DNA from 3 places in the Blautia sp. MSK.18.38 genome. Region 1 is predicted to be linked to each of the others. Evidence: riboswitches for the same ligand, from Rfam matches in the RefSeq annotation. Region 1 holds a riboswitch; each other region holds the start of a gene.
The links. A riboswitch is a leader RNA that binds a small molecule or an ion and turns the genes downstream of it on or off. The one in region 1 is predicted to bind cobalamin.

Region 1 (3,287 bases):
ACATGGATGTTCTGAGCACCTTATCTTTTTTTCTCTGTGAAGCTGTTTCTTTCACTGCATTTTCTCCGATCAGTCAAGATTTACGTCCGGATATAATCCCTTTGCAAAAGTTTCGATTCCGTCCTGGGTACGTGTTGCACTTGCATACATCTCACTGAGCATGATCGGGTAAACACGTCCGTTCTTTACTGCGTCAAGGCTCTTCAGGGACTCATCATCCTGGATCACTGCAAGCTGGCTGTTCTTAACAGTTTCCGGATCATCTCCTGCATATGGCATGTAAACCACAAAGATCACGTCAGGGTTGGCTGCGATGATATCCTCTTTTCCAACGGTGGAAGCATCCGGGTTTGCAAGAGTTGCGCCTAACTGTGTTACCATATCTCCGCCAAGGCTCTTTACGCCATAGTTTGTGATGTCATCTCCAAGAGGCTCCAATACCATTACGCTTGGTTTGTCTTTTACATCTGCAGTTGCAGTAAGAGTTTTGTCGATCACTGCTTTTGCATCATCAACGATAGCCTGTGCTTTGTCCTGTACATCGAAGATCTTTCCGATATTTAAGATATCTGTGAATTCATTTTCCAGTGTTCTGTCGCCGTCCGGACGAGTATTGGTGTTGTAGTAGGTGTTGCAGCCTTTGTCGATCCAGTCTGTTACATTTCCCAGATTCTCATCAGAGAAAAGAGAGCTCCAGGATAAGATCATATCCGGCTCCAGCATTGTTACAGTTTCAAGGGATGGGGTAAATTCGTCAAGATAATTTGTTTTTGAGAATGCTTCTTTGAGATCTTCCGGAACTTCATTATCAAGACCTGCGGTAGCTACCAGGTGGTCTTCCAGACCAAGTGCGAGCATAGTCTCAATGCTTCCCTGATATACAGCAAGGACTTTTTCCGGTGCTTTTTCATAAGTGGTTTCGATTTCGTTTCCATCGTAATCATAGGTTGTGATGGTCAGAGGATATTCTGTCTTGGTTGCCTCTGCGGAAGAATCTTCGGTGTCTGCAGACTCTGTACTGTCTTCTGCTGCCGGCTGATTGTCTTCCTTGATGGTCTCGGAGTCTGCTCTCTCTGCGGCATAAACAGCCGGAGCTGCTGATACGGTCATTGCCGCTGCCATTACCATTGCCATGATTCTTGTGGATACATACTTGTTTTTCATTTCATTTCCTCTCTTTTCGCCTGTTTTATCTCCTGTTGCCTATGGGTAACCGAAAAGATGGGGCTTCATAAAATCTGCACGGAACACTTTGTACGGAAGCTCCCACTTACATACTGTCAAGCAGGTTTCCTGACTTACAGACTCAGAAAAAACTCCGCAAAATAAAAACTGATACACCATTCATCTTTTAGCCGATCATGAATGATGTATCAGAATTTTCTCCAGAATCTCTCTGACATCGGGATTTCGCCTTCTCACATGAGTTTCTGCAATGGCATGTGAAATCCCTTCTTCTGTATACAGTGGCCGCAACCGCTCAGGCTTTTTACCCGATTCCCTCTCACAGTATCCGACAGCATATGTGCCGGTGATACTGTCCACTTCACAGCAATTCAATTACGCTGATACTGATTCTAACATACCGGTTTTCCAATTACAACCTTGAGGCCGGATTTTTACATTTTTTTGCAGAAATAGTCTGCCCGGAGAGATCCCTCTCAGATCTTTTTCAGCTTGGCAAAACCGGCGAACATTTTTTTCACGCCGACTTTGTCAAAGTCTACCGTCACTTCGTAGTCTCTGCCGCCGTCTGCGATATTTTTTACGATACCGACTCCGAATTTCACATGACGGACCGTGTCTCCCTCACCATAGTCCAGGCTGTCCGCCTTCTTCACTGTGAAATCTTTTTTCTGCAGGGTGCTCTTTGCCTGGAAATTCATTTTCATCTGGGCATAGGCGCTTTTCGGAGATACGATATCATCTACCCTGGGCTTTTTCTCCTGAATGGTATGTCCAAGATCTACCAGCTCCCGTGGAACCTCCCTTACAAAACGTGACACACGGTTATACTGAGTCTCCCCACGGATCATCCGCTGTTTTGCACAGGTTAAGGTCAGTTCCTTCATGGCACGGGTGATCCCCACATAACAGAGCCTTCGCTCCTCCTCGATATCCGACGGATCACCGGACCAGATGGAAGCATACCCCGGAAAAACACCGTCCTCCATTCCCACGATAAATACATTTGGGAATTCCAGTCCCTTGGCACTGTGAAGGGTCATCAGCAGCACATAATCCTGATCCGGATCAACAGAATCGATATCTGCCACCAGTGCGATCTCCTCCAGAAATGCAGAAAGTGTTGCCGGCTGTCCGGCCTCCTCCATGGCTTCCTGGAAGGATTCTGTCTTGGAGATCAGCTCATCGATATTTTCGATCCTCGCCTGGGCCTCCTCCGTTTTCTCTGCCTCCAGTTCCTTCACATAACCGGTAAGCTCAATGACCTCTTCCAGGGTTTCACGGACTGTATAGGCCTCTGCCTTACTTTTCAGTCCCTGGATAAAGGATACAAAATCATTGATCTTTCCTGCTGCCCTGCCAATGGACGGTACTTCCTCCACCACGCGGAGCGCATCGTAAAAGCTCAGGTTCATCATATCCGCATAGTCCTGGACACGGCCGATGCTGGTGAGTCCGATCCCTCTTTTTGGCACATTTAAGATCCTGCGCACAGCCAGATCATCACTGGCATTGTCAAGGGTCTTCAGATAGCTTAACAGATCCTTGATCTCTTTGCGGGCATAAAAGTTCACGCCGCCGACAATCTTATAAGGAACATTTGCCAGGAGAAATTTCTCCTCAAAGAGACGGGACTGGGCATTGGTCCGATAAAGTACTGCACAGTCCTTGTACTGGAATTTCCCGTTGCGGCGCCCCTGGATGATCTCTCCTGCAACATACTCCGCTTCCTCAAATCCGTTGTTGAACTGACGGAAATGTACTTTATCGCCCTCTTCGTTCTCTGTCCAGAGGCGTTTTTCCTTACGCTCTGTGTTGTTGACGATCACCTCATTGGCTGCATTGAGGATGTTCTGGGTAGAACGGTAATTCTGTTCCAGGCGCACCACCTTAGCCTCAGGAAAAACCTTCTCAAAGCCTAAGATATTCCCGATATTTGCTCCACGAAAACGATAGATGGACTGATCATCATCACCAACCACACAGAGATTCTTGTATTTCTCGGCAAGAAGACTTACAAATTTAAACTGGGCAGTATTGGTATCCTGATACTCATCCACCATAATATATTTGAAACGTTCCTGATAATAGTCCAGGATATC
Region 2 (3,287 bases), on a different contig from region 1:
TTTTTAACTACATTATTTCTCATTTCATCCTCCTAAAGATAATAACTGATCATATGGTGTTGGTTTGTTACAGAGTTGTTTTATTGATCCTGACGCGGATCCAGTACATCACGGATGCTGTCTCCAAGCATGTTGAAAACAACAACACAGATCACGATAGCGATACCAGGGTAGATCATAAGCCATGGCGCCTTTGCCATGTAGGTTCTTCCTTCATTCAGCATCAGTCCCCACTCCGGTGTCGGCGCAGTTGCACCAAATCCCAGGAATGAAAGGGAAGCCAGCTCCAGCATCATAGTTCCGATATCTGCTGCCGCAGTTACCACCATCTGGGTTACCATGTTGGGAAGAATGTGTACAAGAAGAATTTTCCAGGTCTTTGTTCCGTTTACTATAGCTGCCTCTATGTAAAGACTCTTCTTGACTTTCAAGACCATACTTCGTGCAAGACGGGCATATTTTGTCCAGCTTACAGCCGCAATGGAGATAACGGCATTGACCAGGTTTGGTCCAAGCATGCCGGCAATGGCAATGGCCAGTACAAGCCCAGGGAAGGAGATCATCATATCTGCGATACGCATGATCACTGCATCCACAACGCCGCCGAAATATCCGGCAATAACTCCTAAAAATGTACCGATGACAAAGATCACCGCAACCAGACATAAGGTCATGATCAGAGAGGTTCTTGTTCCGAAGATAACACGGGAAAGAAGATCTCGTCCAAGCTTATCCGTTCCGAATAGATGAGCGGAGCTTGGCTCCTGCAGTGATTCGGTCATAACTGCATTCAGTGGATCATATGGTGAGAGCTGTGGCGCAAAGATCGCAATTCCGATCACCACGAGACCCAGAATGAAGAAAAGAGTGAACTGTTTATTTTCTTTGAATGTTCGTAATACCTTTTTCAATTATCTATCCTCCTTAAGTCTTGGATCGAGATAAGTATAGGACAGATCCACAAGCAGGTTGATGCACATGTACAGGATCGCGATCCAGAGTACATAGCCCTGTACAAGAGGATAGTCACGACAGGAAATTGCTTTTACTGCCATATTTCCCATTCCAGGCCAGTTGTAAATGATCTCTACAACTGCAGTACCTCCCAGAAGACTTCCAAGGGAAAGTCCCAGCAATGTTACCAGAGGAAGCATTACGTTAGGAAGGACGTGTTTCCAGAGAATAACGCTTTCCTTGATTCCACGCATTCTTGCACCTGTGACATAATCCTGGTGAAGTTCCTCCAGTACTGCACTTCTTACCTGTCTGGTATATTTTGCAGACATGGCAAGTGCAAGAGTCAGCGCCGGGAGGATCATGGATTTAAAATCAGTACTGCCTCCTGCAACATTGATCCAGCGAAGCTGAACACCAAAGATGCTGAGAAGGATCAGGCCCAGCCAGAAGCTTGGAACAGATACTCCCACAAAGGTAATTCCTCTCACAAAATAATCCGGGAATTTGTTCTGATATACAGCGGCCAGGATTCCAAGCGGTATGGAAATAATGACCATCATCAGAAGTGCCAGCAACGACATCCTCAGCGTCGGCCAGAAACAGGATACCAGTTTATCTGTTACCGGCATTTTGAAAGAATAGGACTGTCCCATATCTCCTGTAACAACACCCTTCAGCCAGGAACCATACTGCACGAGAAAGGGCTGATCAAGGCCAAGCTCATGTCTTGTCTGTTCCAGAAGCTCTGGTGTAGGAAGATTACCACACTCTGTCAGCATGATCTCCGCAGGATCACCAGGTGACAGATAGGTCAGTCCAAATGTGAAAAAGCTGATTCCAAATAATACAATGATGATCTGGAGAAATCTTTTTCCTACTTGTTTCTTTGTCACGTTTTACTCCTTTCCTCATTTGATGCGATTTTAACATTGCCGTTTTAATTTAGTTAGATAAAAGAAACTATTGGATTCTTAATATGCAGAATATGCATGGAATTTTAGAAAATTTGCACGAAAAAAGCCCGTGACGAAATACGGGCACACAAAATAAATATGCTTCCTATCTTCCGTAAGAATCATTTTAAAACAATTGCAAGCAGGTCTCCTGACTTAGGATCCTTACCCTCAGGCACCTTCCCGGTCTATTTCTCACGTACTCGACCAGTGGTACTTTGTCTGAGGATTCCCCCTTACAGTGACGGGATCGTACCGGATTTACACCGGTTTCCCTATTAATCCTCTCAGAACTTACAACGGCTGATGTGAAAATCAGCAAATGCTGTTAAATTACTGCAACATTATATGATAAAACTATAGTTTATGTCTATGGAAAAATGTTATATTTTTAGAAAACTCATAAATTTTGTTAAAGATGCTTGAATTGTATATATCCCCCATGGGGGATATGACAATTGGATTTATCTGATCTGCTAAAAAAAACACGGATTTTACCTCGCTGTTTTTACAAATAGAATAGCAAATGGTAAAACCCGGTTTTCTTACTGTTTCAATATGATTTCAGACAGAAGCGTTCTGAAAAGGTTGTTTACTATCAGGTCAGAGTCTCCGTGATCGCTGCATATGCGATCATTGGTCCGTCTTCAATAATGTTCAGACTGGCTGTTTGATAAAGTACGACTCCGTTTTCAGTTGCAATAGATGTGTAAAGTAAATTTCCATAGTAATCTTTCAGTTCACCCAGTTCTTCTCCCTTAAAGAAGTACTCTCCAGGCTTCTTGGATGGATACCAGCATCCGGTATACGGCGCATATTCATAGACTACATTTTCAAGAAGCATCTGACGGTAATGCTTCAGACCATGACATTTCTTTCCCTGGAGATGAAAAACAAGGTGACGGACGTCTCTTTTATCCTGTTCTACTTCCTCCCAGGTCCAGTAGCTGTGTCCGCCTCTTTCGATGAGAATACTTGGAATTCCAAGAGAAGAAGCATAATTGTAGGCGCCACCTGTGGCGGTTGTGGAACGGACCACATATTTTACGCCGATATGCCGTGCCATATGTAATGATTTCTCTGCTGTCTTTTCATCTACAACCCCTACATAATAAACATAGGGATGAAGCTGTTCGAACCCATCTCCGCTATGCAGGTCGATATAATAATCTGCTATGGAAAAAAGCTTTGTCACTATAGCATAGGCAATACGATCTGCAGCTGTTCCCTCAGGATCTCCGGGGAAAACGCGGTTCAGGTTCTTGCCATCCTCATAGACCAGACTCATGGTGCGATGCTCAAAGCCACTGACATTGACCAGTGGAACGATGATCACATTTCCCTTCAGTTCTTCCGGTTGAAATTCTTTTGCAAGTT
Region 3 (3,287 bases), on a different contig from region 1:
ACTCGCAGTAAGTGAAGGTACAGTTTATCATGTTCTTTTATTTTTACAGACACCGGATAATGTCATTAATCTGACAATGCTATATTTGCGGCTGATCTTTGCGGGAATCCCGATCATAGCTGCTTATAATATATTTGCAGCGATCCTTCGGGCACTTGGAAACAGCAGATCTCCGTTGATCGCAATGACAGTGGCAGCAGTGATCAATGTGGGACTGGATCTGTTATTTGTGGCGGTTTTTGGCTGGGGTATTGCCGGAGCAGCAGTGGCAACCGTTATCGCACAGGGATTTTCAGCCTTGTACTGTTTGATCGTATTACGTAAAATCCCGGATATCCGCCTGGAAAAGAAGGACTTTTACAGGCAGCCCTCTATGAGCCTGCGGCTTTTGGAACTGGCGGTTCCTCTTGCGATACAGAATGTGATCATCTCCGTGGGAGGACTTGTGGTACAGTATGTGATCAATGGATTTGGTTTTCTGTTTGTGGCGGGATTTACGGCATCGAACAAGCTGTATGGGGTTTTGGAGATGGCTGCCGTTTCATATGGATATGCTATTACAACCTATGTGGGCCAGAATCTTGGTGCAAAAAAATACCAGAGGATTCGAAAAGGCGTGCGCAGCGGCACTTATATGGCAGTGCTCACTTCGGCTTTCATTTCCGGCATGATGGTACTGTTTGGACGTAATGTACTGTCCCTGTTTGTATCCGGTGAACCGGATCAGACCCGACAGGTATTGGATATAGCATATAAGTATTTGTTTATTATGGCTGTCTTTTTGTGGGTGCTGTATCTGCTGTATGTGTATCGTTCCGCTATCCAGGGCCTGGGTAATACTTTGATTCCGCTTGCCAGCGGCATTGCAGAATTTATAATGCGTGTCAGTGTTGCGCTGCTGCTGCCAAAACTGATCGGTGAAGATGGAATATACTATGCAGAGATCTGTGCATGGAGCAGCGCAGCTGTTTTATTATTCGTAAGTTATATGATCATTATACGGAAATATAAAGAAGTCACCGTTCATACATAATGTTATTTACTTAAGAGATTTATAATAATACAGGCAGAAAATATCCGGGTTTCACTATGAAATGTTCAGATATTTTATATTTGACAAAAAACTATTTATATAAAAAGAAAAGTATGATATTATAATATTTATTCATTGCAACTATGAAAATTGAATAGTCAGAAGGGTGTACAAAGTACTTAATAAGGAATCTGGTGAAATGCCAGAACAGCCACCGCTACTGTGACAGGGACGAAAACCAAAATATCACTGGAGAGATCCGGGAAGATGGTAAGTAGGAAGAACTGGAGTCAGGAGACTTGCCTTTTTGACAGAAGAATTCTGATTCGGATGGGATACAGAAGGAATAAGCTCTGCCTGAGGTAGAGGTTTGTTTTTTGTGCTGATATGATGCTGGATCATATCAGCTTTTTTTATTTTAACCGAATAAACAGATGAAAAATGAGGAGAAATGAAAATGGGAAAAGTAATTGCAAAGCGTTTTATATTTATGATTCCGGTAGTGCTGGCGGTTACATTTATTATTTTTATGCTGAGTTTTATATCGGCAGGTGATGCGGCCAGAGTGCTGGCGGAGAAAAAATATGAGCATCCGTCACCGGAGCAGGTAGAAGAAGTACGGCATGAGGAAGGACTGGATCAGCCGGTGCTGGTACAATACGGGAAATGGCTGGATCAGGCACTTCATGGCGATTTTGGAAAATCATATTCTACCAGAAAACCGGCTTTTGAGGAATTAAAAAGATATTTTCCACAGACATTTAAACTGGCAGTTACTTCGTTTTTATTGTTGATGATCGTGTCAGTCCCTCTTGGAATTTTGTCGGCAATTTATGAAAACAGAGTTCTGGATAAAGTCATTCGCATTTTGTCGTCCCTCAGTGTATCTATGCCGTCTTTCTGGATCGGTCTGATGCTGCTCTATATATTTGGAGTAAAGCTAAAAGTGATTTCCGTGATCGGAGGAGATGCCGGAGGCATCCCGATTCTTGCGGCATTTGCCATGGATATCAGTTTCTTTGGAATTATGACGAGATTGATCCGTACCAATATGATACAGGTGCTGAAGCAGGATTACATACGTGCCAGCAGAGCTAAGGGATTGTCATCTGTAAATGTAATTTTGCGTCATGGTCTGAAAAATATCCTGATTCCTGTGCTGACACGTCTGGTATCAATTGTGATCGGTTTTTTCTGTGGCTCAGCTGTGATAGAAAGTATTTTTTCAATTCAGGGAATCGGAAATCTGGCATTGAAATCCGTGATCTCAAAAGACACTCCGGTGCTGCAATGTTTTATCTTTATTCTGGCTGTTGGCATTGTAGTATTAAATTTTCTTGTGGATATCGCCTATTCTGCGATTGACCGGCGAATCCAGTTAAAGTAAAGGAGAGATCATAGAATGGGAAGCAGAAGAAAGCAGAAAACAGAAAAAAGCATGATCCAGAATCTGTACTGGAAACAGGTATTCCGGTCACCGAAAACAAAAATAGGATTGATGGTGGTCATAATTTTTGCATTGGCAGCTATTTTTGCACCTGTACTGGCGCCGCATGATCCACTGCTTGTGGATGTTTCGATAAAATTAAAGAATCCGTCGGCGGCATATCCTTTAGGTACTGATCAGCTGGGACGATGTATTTTATCAAGACTTCTCTGGGGCAGCCGGTATTCACTGAGCTATAGCTTTACGGTGCTTCTGATTACTGTATGTGTCGGGGTGCCGATCGGACTGTTTGCCGGATATGTAGGTGGAAAAATCGATTCCATAATTATGAGGATCATTGATGTATTTATGGCTATGCCGGTCTTTATTGTGGCACTTGCCATTGCAGGAACCGTAGGAGCCAGCGGCGCTCATCTGATTCTGTCCTTATCGGTCGTATCCTGGGCAGAATATGCAAGGCTTGCCCGAGCATTGACACTTCAGGAAAAAAATAAAAATTATATGACCGCACTAAAAGCCGGCGGCTGCGGCCACGCAAGGATCATATTTAGGCATGTATTGAGAAATATCCTGCCATCTGTGATCGCACTGGCAACAATGGAAATCGGTTCGATCATTCTGTCAATTGCCGGTTTTTCCTTTATCGGCCTTGGTGTGCAGGCACCGACACCGGAATGGGGGATCATGCTCAGTGACAGTAGAAGTTATATCCAGACTTATCCAAGACTGATGTTTTATCCGGGCATACTGATCATGATCATTGTTCTGGCATTTAATTATCTGGGGGAGGGAATACAGAATGGAACA

Region 2: it holds a riboswitch for cobalamin, as region 1 does, so the genes downstream of both, nikB (nickel ABC transporter permease) here and NE638_RS03995 (ABC transporter substrate-binding protein) in region 1, are expected to answer to the same signal.
Region 3: it holds a riboswitch for cobalamin, as region 1 does, so the genes downstream of both, NE638_RS13275 (ABC transporter permease) here and NE638_RS03995 (ABC transporter substrate-binding protein) in region 1, are expected to answer to the same signal.

The regions. Positions count from the first base shown of each region.
Region 1 is NZ_JANFYP010000004.1:65,902-69,188, forward strand. Features, by position in the region: gene NE638_RS03990 (FecCD family ABC transporter permease) at 1-55, opposite strand, end outside; gene NE638_RS03995 (ABC transporter substrate-binding protein) at 70-1,164, opposite strand; cobalamin riboswitch at 1,268-1,563, opposite strand; gene pcrA (DNA helicase PcrA) at 1,662-3,287, opposite strand, start outside.
Region 2 is NZ_JANFYP010000015.1:59,273-62,559, forward strand. Features, by position in the region: gene NE638_RS10675 (ABC transporter substrate-binding protein) at 1-23, opposite strand, end outside; gene nikC (nickel transporter permease) at 81-911, opposite strand; gene nikB (nickel ABC transporter permease) at 912-1,850, opposite strand; cobalamin riboswitch at 2,035-2,223, opposite strand; gene NE638_RS10690 (M14 family metallopeptidase) at 2,509-3,287, opposite strand, start outside.
Region 3 is NZ_JANFYP010000022.1:7,641-10,927, forward strand. Features, by position in the region: gene NE638_RS13270 (MATE family efflux transporter) at 1-1,033, shown strand, start outside; cobalamin riboswitch at 1,181-1,354, shown strand; gene NE638_RS13275 (ABC transporter permease) at 1,491-2,420, shown strand; gene nikC (nickel transporter permease) at 2,436-3,287, shown strand, end outside; gene NE638_RS13285 (ABC transporter ATP-binding protein) at 3,280-3,287, shown strand, end outside.